One region of the Pseudarthrobacter sp. W1I19 genome, then DNA from elsewhere that is predicted to be linked to it. Evidence: riboswitches for the same ligand, from Rfam matches in the RefSeq annotation. Region 1 holds a riboswitch; the other holds the start of a gene.
The links. Region 1 has a riboswitch for S-adenosylmethionine ahead of QF038_RS13735 (bifunctional o-acetylhomoserine/o-acetylserine sulfhydrylase). Riboswitches for the same ligand answer to the same signal wherever they lie in the genome.
Positions count from the first base shown of each region.

Region 2: it holds a riboswitch for S-adenosylmethionine, as region 1 does, so the genes downstream of both, QF038_RS06900 (aminotransferase class V-fold PLP-dependent enzyme) here and QF038_RS13735 (bifunctional o-acetylhomoserine/o-acetylserine sulfhydrylase) in region 1, are expected to answer to the same signal.

Region 1 is NZ_JAUSZR010000001.1:2,916,280-2,923,375, forward strand. Features, by position in the region: gene QF038_RS13720 (alcohol dehydrogenase catalytic domain-containing protein) at 1-1,018, opposite strand, end outside; gene QF038_RS13725 (MFS transporter) at 1,116-2,498, opposite strand; gene QF038_RS13730 (homoserine O-acetyltransferase) at 2,676-3,791, opposite strand; SAM riboswitch class IV at 3,804-3,919, opposite strand; gene QF038_RS13735 (bifunctional o-acetylhomoserine/o-acetylserine sulfhydrylase) at 4,027-5,352, opposite strand; SAM riboswitch class IV at 5,397-5,513, opposite strand; gene QF038_RS13740 (VOC family protein) at 5,680-6,318, shown strand; gene QF038_RS13745 (HNH endonuclease signature motif containing protein) at 6,814-7,096, shown strand, end outside.
Region 2 is NZ_JAUSZR010000001.1:1,472,809-1,479,904, forward strand. Features, by position in the region: gene QF038_RS06870 (S1C family serine protease) at 102-1,085, shown strand; gene QF038_RS06875 (hypothetical protein) at 1,153-1,521, opposite strand; gene QF038_RS06880 (CrcB family protein) at 1,565-2,011, opposite strand; gene QF038_RS06885 (CrcB family protein) at 2,008-2,451, opposite strand; gene QF038_RS06890 (metal-dependent transcriptional regulator) at 2,452-3,165, opposite strand; gene QF038_RS06895 (class I SAM-dependent methyltransferase) at 3,197-3,955, opposite strand; gene QF038_RS06900 (aminotransferase class V-fold PLP-dependent enzyme) at 4,013-5,455, opposite strand; SAM riboswitch class IV at 5,492-5,605, opposite strand; gene hisN (histidinol-phosphatase) at 5,764-6,576, opposite strand; gene QF038_RS06910 (ribosome small subunit-dependent GTPase A) at 6,625-7,096, opposite strand, start outside.

The DNA.
Region 1 (7,096 bases):
CGGGCAGCCGGCCTTCGCGCCAGTACCCCAGGTAGAGGGGGATGTCCCGGTTCGGTACGGCGTCACCCATGTACGAACCAAGCAGCCGCTTGCCCGCTCCGGCAAACTGGAGGGCGGGCACCGTCAATTCCGCCGTGGGATGCGGCAGCCCTACCGAGACCACGGCGCCGCCACGCGTCACGTGCTCGAGGCATGAAGCAATGACCCGGGCTGAGCCCACAGCCTCTACGGCCGTATCCACACCATCACCTGCAGCCTCCGCGATCAGCCGGGCCGCGTCGTCGGGAGTCCCCACGGCCGTTGCCCCGCACTTCATGGCGAGCCCATGCTTGCTGGTGTTGGGGTCAATGGCGATCACCGCTGAGGCGCCGGCGAGCGCCGCCGCCATCACTGCCGAAAGCCCCACGGCCCCGAGGCCGAAAACGGCTACGGACTGGCCTGGTTGAACCGCCGCGGTGTTGAGCACGGCTCCCATCCCGGTGAGCACGGCGCAACCAAACATCGCCGCGATGGTGTCGGGGACGTCGTCGTCGATCACCACTACCGATTCACGGGCCACCACCGCATAATCCGCGAACGCCGAAACCCCCAGATGGTGGTTGATCCGCTGCCCCTCGGGTGTGCGCAGCAGGGCCTCGCCATGCAAAAGGTCGCCGGAGCCGTTGACCTCGGCGGCCCGGTGGCACAGGGCGGGCCGCCCCGCAAGGCACGCACGGCAGGAACCGCAACTGGGGACGAAAACGAGGACCACGTGGTCCCCCACGGACACGTCCGTGACACCTTCGCCTACCGAGGCAACCCGTCCTACGGCCTCGTGCCCCAGCGCCATGGGAAGCGGCCTGACGCGGGAACCGTCCACCACCGACAGGTCTGAGTGGCACAGGCTGGAGTAGGCGACGGTGACGCCCAGCTCGCCGGCCCGGGGTTCGGGACGGCTGAGCTCCTGAACCACCAGCGGCTGCGCTTGGCCATAGCTGGTGCCGGCGGGAACGGTGGAATAGAGGACGGCTGCTCGCATGATGTTCCTAACCTTGAAATGGGGACAGGCAGCTGCCCGGACCGGCGGTACGTGCGGTCCGGGCAGCTGCCATTTCCGTCTTGCCGTTCTGGGAAGACTACTTCTTGGTGGCTGCCAGAAGGTCAGCCGTGCCCTGGGCGTCCGCGGCATCGACGTCCCGCAGCGAAATTCCGCGGGTTTCCCTCAGGAAGAGGACAGAGACCGCTGTGACGATGCAGGCACCCAGCAGGTACAGGGCCACCGGAGTGGAGGACTTGAAACTGCCCAGCAGCGAGCTGGCGATGATCGGTGCCAGCGAACCGGCCACGATCGAGGTCACCTGATAGCCCAGCGAAACGCCCGAATACCGCATCCTGGTGGGGAACATTTCAGCCATGATGGACGGCTGCCCGGCGTACATGAGTGCGTGGAACAGCAGGCCGATGGTGATGGCGGCCAGGATGACGAGGTCGTTGGCGGTGTCCATCATGGGGAACGCGAAGAAGCCCCACGTTCCGCCCAGGACGGCACCTGCCATGTAGACCGGGCGGCGGCCGAAGGCGTCAGACATTTTGCCAACAAGCGGGACAGCGCAGAAGTGAATGAAGTGGGCCACGAGCAGCAGCAGCAGGATGCGGGACGTGTCGGTCTGGACAACGACCTTCAGGTAGGTGATAGAGAAAGTCACCACGAGGTAATAGAGGATGTTCTCGGCAAAACGCAGGCCCATGGCGGTGAAGACACCCCTTGGGTAACGGCGGAAAACCTCGGCCACGCCGTAACCCTTTTTCTCTTCCGTGACCTCCCTCCGGGCCTCCAGGAAGATGGGGGCATCCTGAACCTTGGTGCGGATGTAATAGCCGATGACGACGATCACTGCCGAGAGCCAGAAGGCCACGCGCCAGCCCCAGCCGAGGAACGCCTCCTGCGAAAGGGTGGAGGACAGGATGAACAGCACGCCGGTGGCGAGCAGGTTGCCCATGGGGACGGCGGATTGCGGCCAGCTGGACCAGAAGCCACGCGACTTGTTGGGGCTGTGCTCGGCAACTAGCAGCACTGCGCCGCCCCATTCGCCACCCACGGCGAAGCCCTGGACGAAGCGAAGGAACACCAGCGCCGCCGGAGCCCAGTAACCGATCTGGGCAAAGCCTGGCAGGCAGCCCATCAGGAAGGTGGCCACTCCTACCAGGATGATGCTCAGCTGCAGGAGCTGCTTCCGGCCGAACTTGTCCCCGAAGTGGCCGAAGACAATGCCGCCTACAGGCCGGGCAACGAAGCCCACGGCGTAAGTGACGAATGCGGCAATGATGCCGTCCAGCTCGGTTCCGGAGTTGGGGAAGAACATCTTCCCGAACACCAAAGTGGCTGCTGAGGCGTACAGGAAGAACTCATACCACTCCACGACGGTGCCGGCCATGGAGGCTGCAACAACTTTTCGCAGGCCTGACGCCTTGACATCGGTTTCCCCGGACCGTTGTGCGGCGGACTTTTCCGTACTCATTGATGAACTCCTTCGGCGTCTTCTTCGACACCACTGGACAGGCTAAGGCGGGTACGTGTGATTTTGGCCACGCGCCGCCGGGTCCAAATGAGTATCGTCTGCCATTCCGTCGAGCTCAACGACGAATCCTGCAGAGGCTATCTGCATTTATGCACAATCCCGCCGGTGGCGGTCCGGCTATGCCGCCAAGTGCACCCGGAGCTGGTTGCCCAGCTGGCCGATTTCGGTGAGGAAACCGTCGTGTCCGATGGGCGCCTCGATGAAGTGGACGTCCACGTCCCCCGGGAGTGCGCGGGCCAGTTCCAGGGACTGGGACGGGAAGTAGAGCCGGTCCGAATCCACGGCGGCCACGAAGAAGCGTGCACCGGCACGGGACAACGTTTGTTCGAGTGGCCCGCGGCCGCGGCAGACGTCGTGGCTCATCAGCGCCTCGGTAATGGCGATATAGCTGTTGGCATCAAACCGCTGGACCAGCTTGGTGCCCTGATGGTCCAGGTAGCTCTCCACCTGGTAGCGTCCGCGCGCCGCGAGCTGCTCGCCCTGGAGCGGCGATTCCGGGGCCTGGGGTGTCCGGCCGAAGCGGCCGTCCAGCTCCCCGGGTGAACGGTATGTGATGTGGGCTATGCGCCGGGCCAGGGCCAGGCCCTCTTCCGGCGACGGCCCGCCGTAGTAGTCGCCGCCGTTGAAGTTGGCATCCTGGCGGATGGCGAGCGTCTGTGCCTGGGCAAAGGCGATCTGTTCGGCGGTGCTCGCGGCCCCCACGGAAATCACGGCGCAGCGCTGCACGCGTTCCGGATACGTCACGGCCCATTCCAGGGCCCGCGCGCCGCCCATGGACCCGCCCAGCACTGCGAACCAGCTGCTGATGCCCAGCTGGTCCGCCAGCCGGGCCTCCGCCGCGGTGCTGTCCCGGAGGGTCACCAGCGGGAACCGGGAGCCCCACGGCGTGCCGTCGGGTGCGGGCGAGGACGGGCCGGTGGACCCGTAACAGCCGCCCACAATGTTGATTGAGACGACGAAAAACCGGTCGGTGTCCACCGGAGCGCCGGGGCCTGCAAGCTGCTCCCACCAGCCTTCTTCGTTGGTGTCGCCGCGGGTCACGTGCGTGCTGCCGGTGAGCGCGTGCTCGATCAGGACAGCGTTGCTGCCGTCCGCGTTGAGCGTGCCCCAGGTTTCGTAGGCCAAGGTGACATCCGGCAGGTAGCCGCCGGCTTCCAGCTTTAGATCGCCAATGGAGGCATAGCGGACAATCCCGTGTTCGGGAACGGTGGTACGGGTGACGGTAACCGTCATGGCAAGACCTCTTCTACGCGCTTGCCTGCCGTCGTCTGACCGGCAGGCCAGGTCTTCACCCGGGGCACCCCACCGCGGAAGGAGGGTTGCCGGCCAGCAAGCCGGGGCTGTCACTGGCACTCATGACCTGCATTGAGTGTACGAAACAGCCCCCGCCTGCCGCCAAGAGTGTGACTGGTTGTGACTTCCCGGCTTGCCGCTGGTGCCCCTCATCAGGCGACGCTGGTGCCCGTGGTCAGGCGCCGCTGGCCTCCTTGGCGGCACGGAAGCCGGCTTCGAGGTCAGCGAGGATGTCATCGATATGCTCGATTCCCACGGAAAGCCGAACCAGGCCGGGGGTGACGCCGGCTACTTCCTGCTGTTCCGGCGAGAGCTGGCTGTGGGTGGTCGACGCCGGATGGATCACCAGGGAGCGGACGTCGCCGATGTTGGCAACATGGGAGTGCAGTTCCAGGGCGTCCACGAAGCGCTTGCCCGCCTCGGCCCCGCCGGCCAGATTGAACGAGACGATGGCCCCGGTCCCCTTGGGTCCGTACTTGCGGCCCCGCTCGTACCAGGGGCTGGAGGGCAGGCCCGCGTAGGCGACGGATTTGACGTCGTCCCTTCCTTCCAGCCAGCGCGCCACTTCGGTGGCATTGGCCACGTGCCGTTCCACCCGCAGGCTCAGGGTCTCAAGTCCCTGGGCGATCAGGAACGCGTTGAAGGGCGACACCGCCGAGCCCAGGTCGCGCAGGAGCTGGACCCGGGCCTTGAGGATGTAGGACAGGTTGGCGCCCAGCGCTCCATCGGCGCCGAGGTCGCGGGCGTAGACCAGCCCGTTGTAGGTGGGGTCCGGGGTGTTGAAACCAGGGAACTTCTCCGGGTCATTACCAAAATCGAACTTCCCCGAGTCCACAATCACTCCGGCAATGGCGGACCCATGGCCGCCCAGGTACTTGGTGGCCGAGTGCACCACGATGTCCGCGCCCCATTCGAGCGGGCGGATCAGGTACGGGGTGGACAAGGTGTTGTCCACGATGAGGGGCACGCCGGCCTCGTGTGCAACCTGGGACACGCCTTCAATGTCCAGGACGTCCTGCCGCGGGTTGGAAACCACCTCACCGAAGAAGAGTTTGGTGTTGGGCTGCACCGCGTCGCGCCACTGGTCCAGGTTGTCCGGGTCCGCCACAAAGGTGACCGAGATGCCGAACTTCTTCAGCGTATGCGCGAAGAGGTTGTAGGTGCCGCCGTAGAGGCTGGGGCTGGCCACGATGTGGTCTCCGGCTTCGGCGATGTTCAGGATGGCGAATGTTTCTGCGGCCTGCCCGGAGCTGAGCAGCAGGGCTCCCAGGCCGCCCTCAAGGCTGGCGATCCGCTGTTCCACGGCCTCCTGTGTGGGATTGCCGATCCTGGTGTAGATGGGAGCCAGTTCGGCCAGGGCGAAGCGGTTGGCCGCACTTTCCGCGCTCGGGAACACAAAGGACGTGGTCTGGTAGATGGGGAGGGCGCGGGCGCCGGTGGCGCTGTCCGGTTCCTGGCCGATGTGGATCTGGCGGGTTTCGAAGGACCATCCGTTGGACAATTCAAGGCTCCTTTGACATGGGCCCGGCATGCTCGAAGCACTGCGGGCCGCGCTTGCTATCCGGCCTCTTGCCGGACAGCCAGGTCCTCACCCGGGGCACCCCACCGCGGTTGGAGGGTTGCCGGCCAGCGAGCCGGGGCTTGATGCTGGCACTCATGACCTGAGCCCAGTGTAGGAACACGCAGAGTGCGCCCGACAGCATTGTGACGAACATGGTCCTGAACATCTTTACGCGCGCTGGTACGAATTTATGAGGCTTGACCAGCGGAAATCCCAGTAAGGGTACCCTTAGCTGAGAGCCCGATCACAAAGTGCCAAGATGATGGCATGCGCATGGATCACGTCTCTTACGCCTGTGAACACGATGGCCTGGCGGCCACCACCGAACGTATTTCTTCTGCCCTCGGCGTCGAGGCAGTGAAGGGCGGGGTACACCCCCGGTTCGGCACCCGAAACATGATCATCCCCCTCGCCGGGCACAAATACCTCGAAGTCGTGGAGGTCCTGGACCACCCCGCTTCGGACAAGGCGCCGTTTGGACAGGCAGTGCGTGCCCGGTCTGCTGCGGGCGGCGGCTGGATGGGCTGGTGCGTCGAAGTGGACGACCTCGCCCGGTTCGAAGAGCGGCTGGGACGCTCTGCCGTCAACGGCAACCGCAAGTTCCCTGACGGCCGCGAACTGGTCTGGAAGCAGATTGGCATCCTCGGTCTGATCGCCGACCCCCAGGTTCCCTACATGCTCAAGTGGGAGGGCGATCCATCCCTGCACCCGTCCAACGCGTACGAGAGCAACGTCAAGATGAGCTGCCTCACCATCGCCGGCTCGGCTGCACGGGTCACCGAGTGGCTGGGCGAGCCGGTGGAAAAGCCCCTCGAAGACGTGGCCGTTGAGTGGGTGGCACCGCACGGGACGCCCGGCATCCTGTCCGTCACTTTCGAAACCGCCACCGGAGCAGTCACCATCTGACGTTCCATCCGATGCCCGGGCCGCCGCGCGCGGTCATCGCAGTGGTGCGCCCGGGCTATTGCCTGGGTACCCTGTCCTCCCAAACTTCGGCCGCCATCAGCCGGTGACAACGGCGTCACCAGTTGATGGCGGCCGAATTCATTTTCTGCCTCCCGTTGCTCACACCTTCTGCTGGAATGCTCCAGTGGCGAGTGGGGCTGCTGCCCTACGGCACCGGCGCCGGCGGGACTGGTGCGCTACGGCACCGGCGCCATTTGCCGCTTGCTGCTCCGTCGTCGCTCTGACTCAAGCTACACAAATGACCCCAGCGCCTTCACATAGTTTCCGGTCATCTTAATTCGTACGGGGGTGCCGGGTGTGGGAGCTCCTACCCGCTGCGATGCGCGTTTTCGATCGGCTCCCTTTGGTCGGACGTGCAAGAAACTTTTCATAGTTCTCCCAGGAACCGAAACTTGGCGCTCCCAAAATGTCAGACCCCGTTGTCATGATGGGTTTATGGGGAAGGCGGCGGTGGTGAAGGCATTTGAGGACATCAAGGCCGCCCTTGTTGTGCTCAACGCGGAGGCGGAGGGGTGTGGTTCGGAGCCGTTCGCGGATGCTGATCCGTTAGCCGGGCTGGCGGATGGGTGCCTGGACATTCTTGCCAGGGCACGGGTGGCGGACGCCGGGATCGCTGGTTTGAAGGCCCGGGCTGCCGTCACGTATGCGGACACTGCCCACGCCATTGCGGGGCCGGCCGTGCCGGTGCAGGCGCAGGAGATGGCTGTCGCCGCGGAAA
Region 2 (7,096 bases), 1.4 Mb from region 1:
CGGCGTAGCGCGGACGGGACTATGCACCCGCCAGCGATCGTTGTCACCGGTAGGACCCGGACAAGCAATGCCGCCGGGATCTGCCAACCAGGAGGTGCCTCATGAACCAGGGGAGCGAGCCAGCGTCACAGGCGTCCGACGTCGACGCCCTGGACTCGTATTCGCAGACAGTCATGCGCGTCGCCGCCACCGTCACACCCCACGTGGCTGCCTTGGAAATGTCCGCGGGCCGCCGCAACGGCCGCGTCCGCGTAGGCGCGGGATCCGCGGTTCTTTTTACCGAGGACGGATATCTCCTGACCAATTCCCACGTGGTGGCGGGCACAGACAAGGGGCATGCTGTTTTCGCCGACGGCAGCCGGATGGACCTGGAGCTCGTAGGTGCAGACCCCCTGTCCGATCTCGCGGTGGTCCACGGCAGGGCGCCGCGGATCCCGCCGGCCCAATTTGGAGCTGCTGAATCCTTGCGCGTGGGCCAACTTGTGGTCGCCGTCGGTAACCCGCTCGGCTTGGCCGGTTCAGTAACGGCGGGCGTGGTGAGCGGCCTTGGCCGTGCCATCCCGGTATGGGCTGGCGGCAACCGACGGGTGATCGAGGATGTCATCCAGACGGACGCCGCACTCAATCCGGGGAACTCCGGGGGAGCGCTGGCTGATACCCACAGCCGGATCGTAGGCATCAATACTGCGGTGGCCGGCGCCGGACTGGGCCTGGCCATCCCCATCAACGCCACCACCCGGCGGATCATCGCGGCATTGCTGGCTGACGGGCGTGTACGGCGGGCCTACCTGGGCCTGGTCAGCACGCCTACCCGGCTTACCCCCAGTGCAGTGATCAGGACCGGCCAGCGGGATGCACTGCGGGTGGTGGAAGTGCTGCCTGGTTCCCCGGCGGACAAGGCAGGCTTGACGGCCGGAGACATCCTCCTCGCGGCCGGCGGCCGCCCGGTCAGTGACGCCGAAAGCCTGCAGCGTCTGCTGTTCGCCGACGCCATTGGCGAACCGCTCCAGCTAGCCGTGCTGCGGGATGGCAAGGAAGCCCACCTCACCGCAGTGCCCGAAGAGATGACCAGCAACGGAAAGTAGCCATCGGGCCGGCACCGCCTGGACAGCAGCGGACCCGCGCCGGGCCGGACCCGGAAGCCGGGCCGGCTTAGTCCTGGCCCGCCACGTCCGCGATGCCCACGAAGCGTGTGCCCACGCCGTCGAACTCGCTGCGGACGTAACCCTGCCGCAGTGGTGGAACATCCGCCGGATCGTGGTGCGCGCACACCACGTAGGTAAACTCCGGCCACCACTTCTTGGGCCGCGCCGCTTCCTCGTAACCGCAGACAGCGCACTCCAGGTGCACCCAGACCGGCCGCTTTCCTGTTCGATTGGCGCGGGACTGGACCAGCCACGGCGGCGGGTTGTCCAGGATCTTCCCGAGTTCCGCCTCGGTCATCCACTTTGGAAGGCCATGGCGCTGAGCCATTTCCATCGGTACATCCAGGGCAATGGCCGCGTCACGTCTGCTAATCATCACCATCCACGATACGGGAGCCCGCCAAATCGGCTTCCGCAGCTCAAGAAGCGAGGGCCAACCCTGCAGCGGCCGCGCCAAAACCAAGAACCAGATTGCCGGCCAGGTTCAACGCCGCGGCACCGAACCGTGCTTCTGTCAGCAGGCGGACAGTTGCCGTGGTCCAGGAACTGAAGGTGGTGAGGCCGCCTGCCAGTCCGGTGGCAAGTGCGGGCTGCCATTCCGGGGCCAGCCCCAGCTTGAGGGTGACCGCATGGGCGGCGCCGATGATGAAGCACCCCACGACGTTCACCAGGAGCGTGGCCCACGGCCAGTGCAGCCGCTCCCTGCGCCCGGGGCCGCGGGCACCAGCGCCGGGGGGTCGCGAGCCATGCGTTTCAAGCCCGCGGGCAGCCCGGAATGCCGTGTGGTGCGCGAACCAGCTGTCCACACCAAAACGGAGCAGCGCACCGGCAACCCCAAACACCCCTACGAGGGCAGCAGTCATCATGGCCGCCCACTCACCCGGCCGCCGTCGCGCCCGTCCAGCCAGCCCGCCACAACCTTTCCGGACCGCCACCCCGTACCGGCCGCTGCCAGCCCCAGCACCAGTGACAGCACCAGGTAGGCAATCCACGTAAAGTGGGAGCCCGCGCGGGCCAGCTGGTCCACCGCGAACACCACCGCCGAGAACGTGGTGAACGATCCCAGGAGGCCCGGGCCCAGGCCGGCGCGAAGCCAGAACGCGGTGTGCGGCCGGGCCATCCACACCGTGGTCAGCAACGCCAGAACAAAGCTTCCACCAACGTTGATCCACAGCGTGGCCCACGGCACCGACCCCGGAAGATCCGGAAAGAGAAGTCCCAGCCCAAAGCGGAGCTCAGTACCGATCAGGCCCCCAACAGCAACAGCAAACCAGGCACCCGCCGCCGGCACGCCGCCAGGCTTCACTCAGGGGTCCCCGAGCAGGCAGCCGGGGTGGGGATGGTCGCTGTGCACCCACAGTGCGGAGGTAATTTCGTCGGCCAGGTCATAGTCCCTGGTCCTGCCCGAGTTCCGGATTCGCACCACCAGCGCCCCGCCGAACGGCTTGCGGCCCACCACCTCCACTTCGGCGTCGAGGTCTATTTCCTCGGCGGAGAGGTAGCGGAGCAGGTCCGGGTTTTCGTCGCTGATGCGGGTGATCCTGCCGGTGTGCCCCTGGTCCAGCTCACCCAGCAGGTGTGCGCGGGGCATCCGGACTGTGCCTTCGGCGGTGGGGATCGGGTCCCCATGGGGATCGCGCTGCGGGTCACCGAGTATGGCTGCCACACGCTCAATGAAGGTGTCAGAGACGGCGTGCTCCAGCAGTTCGGCTTCGTCGTGGACCTCGTCCCACTTGTAGCCCAGCTGCTGGACCAGGTAGGTCTCGATCAGGCGGTGGCGGCGCACCATGGCAAGCGCCAGCCGGACACCCTGGTCCGTGAGGGTGATGGCGCTGTAGGGTTTGTGGTCCACCAGCCCCTGGTCCTTCAGCTTGCGCACCATTTCGGATACCGAAGAGTTGGCCACCCCGAGGCGCTGGGCCAGCTGGGAGGACGTGATGGGCTTGTCCTGCCATTCGGTGAACGAGTAGATGACCTTGACGTAATCCTCGATGGAGGAGGAGGGCGCGCTGGTCTTCACAGCACCAAGCCTACCCGTTCACCGCCGGCGGTTATGCTTTGCTGGCCCGCCAGGTGAGCGTGAGATAGGGCAGTTCGAGCTCTTCATCCAGGCTGTGGCCCAAGTGCTGGTGCAGATACCAGTCGAGGTTGGCCAGCACTTTTGCGCGGGTGGTCTCACCGGCCCGCAGGTAATAGCTCCGCGACTTCGTCAGCTCCACGAGGTCGATAGTGGTGACACTGTCCTGCCAATGCGTTACGTGGCCCTCAAGACCGCGGAACTCCGGCCCCACCTGCGGCCGGAAATCCGGCTTGTAAACGTCTCCGGCATGCATGATCCGCGAAAGCCGGTGAACCCAGGGAACCGAGGTGTCCAGCTGGTTCCAGATCAGGCCCAGGGTTCCGTGCGGACGCAGGACGCGTGCCAGTTCGGTGCTGGCCGCGAGGGCATCGCACCAGTGCCAGGCCTGGGCAACGCTGACGACGTCGAACGCTGCCGCGGGCAGTCCAGTCGCCTCCGCGGTGGCCCGGACAGCTGTGACGTCAGGATAGTGCGCCCGCAACTGTTCGAGCATGTCCTCGGAAGGGTCCACGGCGGTGACTGACAGGCCCATGCCGAGTAGGAGTTCGGTGAACTTCCCGGTACCGGCCCCGGCGTCAAGGGCATCGCGGGCTCCAGCGGGGACCAGCCATTGTGCGGATTCTTCCGGGTAACCCGGCCGGACCTGCTGGTAGTGCCTGCCGCCGTCCTGGAAGCTCTGGCCGAGCTCCCGCCGCCGTCCGTGGTCAAGTTTGGGGCCACCCCGTACCACCTGTGGCCCTCCTTCGATTGATGCCCTTTGGGTATCCTCCGAATTTACCGCAAGTGCTTAGTCGTCGATGCAGGGAGCGGCACCCGCGGTCCCGGGGGTGTTGGGAGCCCAGTGCGGGTAGGTCCGCGTGTCGTTTGCGGGAACCCAACGTCCGGCGTCCACCACGTAGTCCCAGCCCAGCCCGTCGTTACGCAGCGCCGCGATGCCGGCAAGGAGGCGTTCGGCGTCTTCCAGGCGGGAGCCGACGCCGAAGCTGGCGCGCAGGGAGCCGGAGGGCAAACCCAGGCGCTTCAACAGCGGGTGGGCGCAAAAACGTCCGTCGCGCAGGCCCACGCCGTGTTCGGCGGACAGGTAGGCGGCCACCAGGCCAGCGTCGTAGCCTTCCACCGAGAAGTTGACCACGCCGATGGTGTCCGTATCCGGGTTGGTATCCTTGAAAATCTGGTGGACGGTGACGCCGTCGATCTGCTGCAGGCCTTCCACCAGGAAAGAGCGGATGGCCGCTTCGTGCGCATGCCACTGTTCCTGGTCGAGCCCGGCGATCACCTGGGTTGCGCGCGCCAGCGTGGCGGCGCCCAGGACGTTAGGGGAGCCGCCCTCATGGCGGGCCGGGCCGGTGGCCCAGCTGACGCCGTCGAGCCTTGCTTCCTTGACGGCGCCGCCCCCGGCAAGGTGCGGCGTTCCGGCATCCAGCCAGTCGGTCGGGCCCACCAGCACGCCGGCGCCGAACGGTGCGTACAGCTTGTGGCCGGAAAAGGCGAGGTAGTCGATGCCGTCCGCTGCAATGTCCACGCGGCGGTGCGGTGCCAGCTGGGCGGCGTCCACCACGATCCGTGCGCCGTGGTCATGGGCAAGCGCAGCCAGGGCCCGGACGGGAAGGATCTCGCCGGTGACATTGGACGCGCCGGTGACGGCGAGCAGGCTCACGCCGCCCTGCTCCAGCTCCGCGCGGACGGCGTCGATGGTGCCGGCGATGGTGTCGGCGGCAACGATGCTGCGGTGCGGGACGCCCTGCCACGGCAGCAGGTTGGCGTGGTGCTCGATGTCCAGGTAGAGGACGTCGCCGTCAGGCCGTCCGTCTGTTTCTGGCAGGCAGCCGGCCAGCAGGTTCAGCGAATCCGTGGTGTTCCGCGTGAAGATTACGGAGTCATCCGGGCGGCCGCCCACGAAGTCGCGGACGATGTTTCGCGCGTTTTCGTAGACGGAGGTGCTGATCTGTGATGCATAACCGGCGCCGCGGTGGACGCTGGCATAGAACGGCAGGATCTCGTTGAGGTACGCCGAGACCACGGAGAGGGCCGGAGCCGAGGCCCCATAGTCAAGGTTGGCGTAGCGGATGTGGCCGCCGTGGATCAGCGGCGCCTGGATTTCTGCGCCGGTGACGGCAGCGAGCGGAGGGCCGGCAGCGGCGCGGCGGGCATCAAAGGTGGTTCCGGCCTGTGCTGTTTCAGATCCGGCAGCTTCGAACGTTGCGTTGGGGGAGACGGTGGCAGTTGTCACGAAAGACCTCACTTCAAAAGGACTCCCGCTCCCGGGAATCCGCGCTTGCCGCATCCGCTCCGGACCGGCCTGGTCGTCACCCGGGGCACCCCACCGCGGTTGGAGGGTTGCCGGCCAGCAAACCGGGGTTTCGCGCTGGCACTCGTGACCTGGTTAAGAGCGTAGAACATCGGGTTGGGAGGTTTTAAGTCGGGACGATTGTTAAGCGCTTTGTTACGCGCGGCCGGAAAGAGCTTCTTTTGCCGAAGAAACGACGGCGGGCACCTCCCCAAGGAGGCGCCCGCCGCTGATTCTTCGATGGTCTTCTGTTACAGGAGGTCGTCCAGCTCCGGGTTCAACCTGCGGAGTACCTCCGAGTGCAGGATGGAGTTGGTGGCCAGGGCGTTGCCGCCGAAGGGCCCGTCTTCCCCTTCCAGGGAGGTGAAGCGCCCGCCGGCTTCCACCACGATCGGTACTAGCGCGGCCATGTCATAAAGGTTCAGTTCAGGTTCGCAGGCGATGTCCACAGAGCCCTCGGCCACCATGCAGTAGGACCAGAAGTCGCCGAACGCCCTGGTCCGCCACACATCCTCGGTGAGGCCCAAAAAGTTCTCCAGGTTGCCGCGTTCCTTCCAGCCTCCCAGGCTGGAATAGGAAAGGGAGGCGTCGGAGAGCCTGGAGACGTTCGAGACGCGAAGCCGCGTGGCCGCAGCGAGGGAACGGCCCATGTACGCGCCCATCCCCTTGGCCGCCCACCAGCGTTTGCCCAGGGCCGGTGCGCTGACCACACCTACCACCGGTTCGCCTTCATCCACCAGGGCGATCAGGGTGGCCCAGACCGGGACGCCGCGGACAAAGTTCTTGGTGCCGTCAATGGGATCAATGATCCAGCGGCGTGAGCCGTGCCCTGTGCTGCCGAACTCCTCACCCAGCACGGCGTCGCGCGGGCGGGAACGGGATAACTGGCCGCGGATGGCTTCTTCGGCGGCCTTGTCCGCGTCCGTGACCGGCGTCAGGTCAGGCTTGGTCTCCACCTGGAGGTCCAGGGCCTTGAAGCGGCCCATGGTCTGGTCATCCACGGAGTCGGCCAGCACATGGGCCAGGCGCAGGTCATCGTTGTAGCTTGAAGCGGGTTGGATCATGGTTCCAAACTACCGTCTGCGCGCGGTTCTGCTGGGAGATCGGCCCTGTCAGTTGACGCTGCCAAGCTCCTTGGCCTCCTGGGCCTCCATGCGGGGATCGGTGCCGAGGAGCCTGCGCAGGGAGGCCAGCCGGGCAACACCCGTGGCCCCGGCATGGCCGCCTGCCACCCAGGCATCCAGGCCGCAGTTCACAGCCATGGCAGTGTGCTTGCAGCCCCGCTCGCAGTCCTCAATGCCGGGGTAGAGGTCCGGGAAGGAACGCAGGATCCGGTCCGGGTCCACGTGGGCCAGGCCGAAGGAGCGGATGCCCGGGGTGTCGATGATCCAGCTGCCCGGCGGCGCGTCCGATAACCTCAGCGCCAGGGCTGACGACGACGTGTGGCGGCCGCGGCCCGTCACGGCGTTTACCCCGCCGGTGGCACGCTCGGCCCCGGTCAGTGCGTTCACCATGGTTGATTTGCCCACGCCCGAATGCCCCAGCATGACGGTGACTTTTCCGTCCAGGTAACCGCGCAGCTCT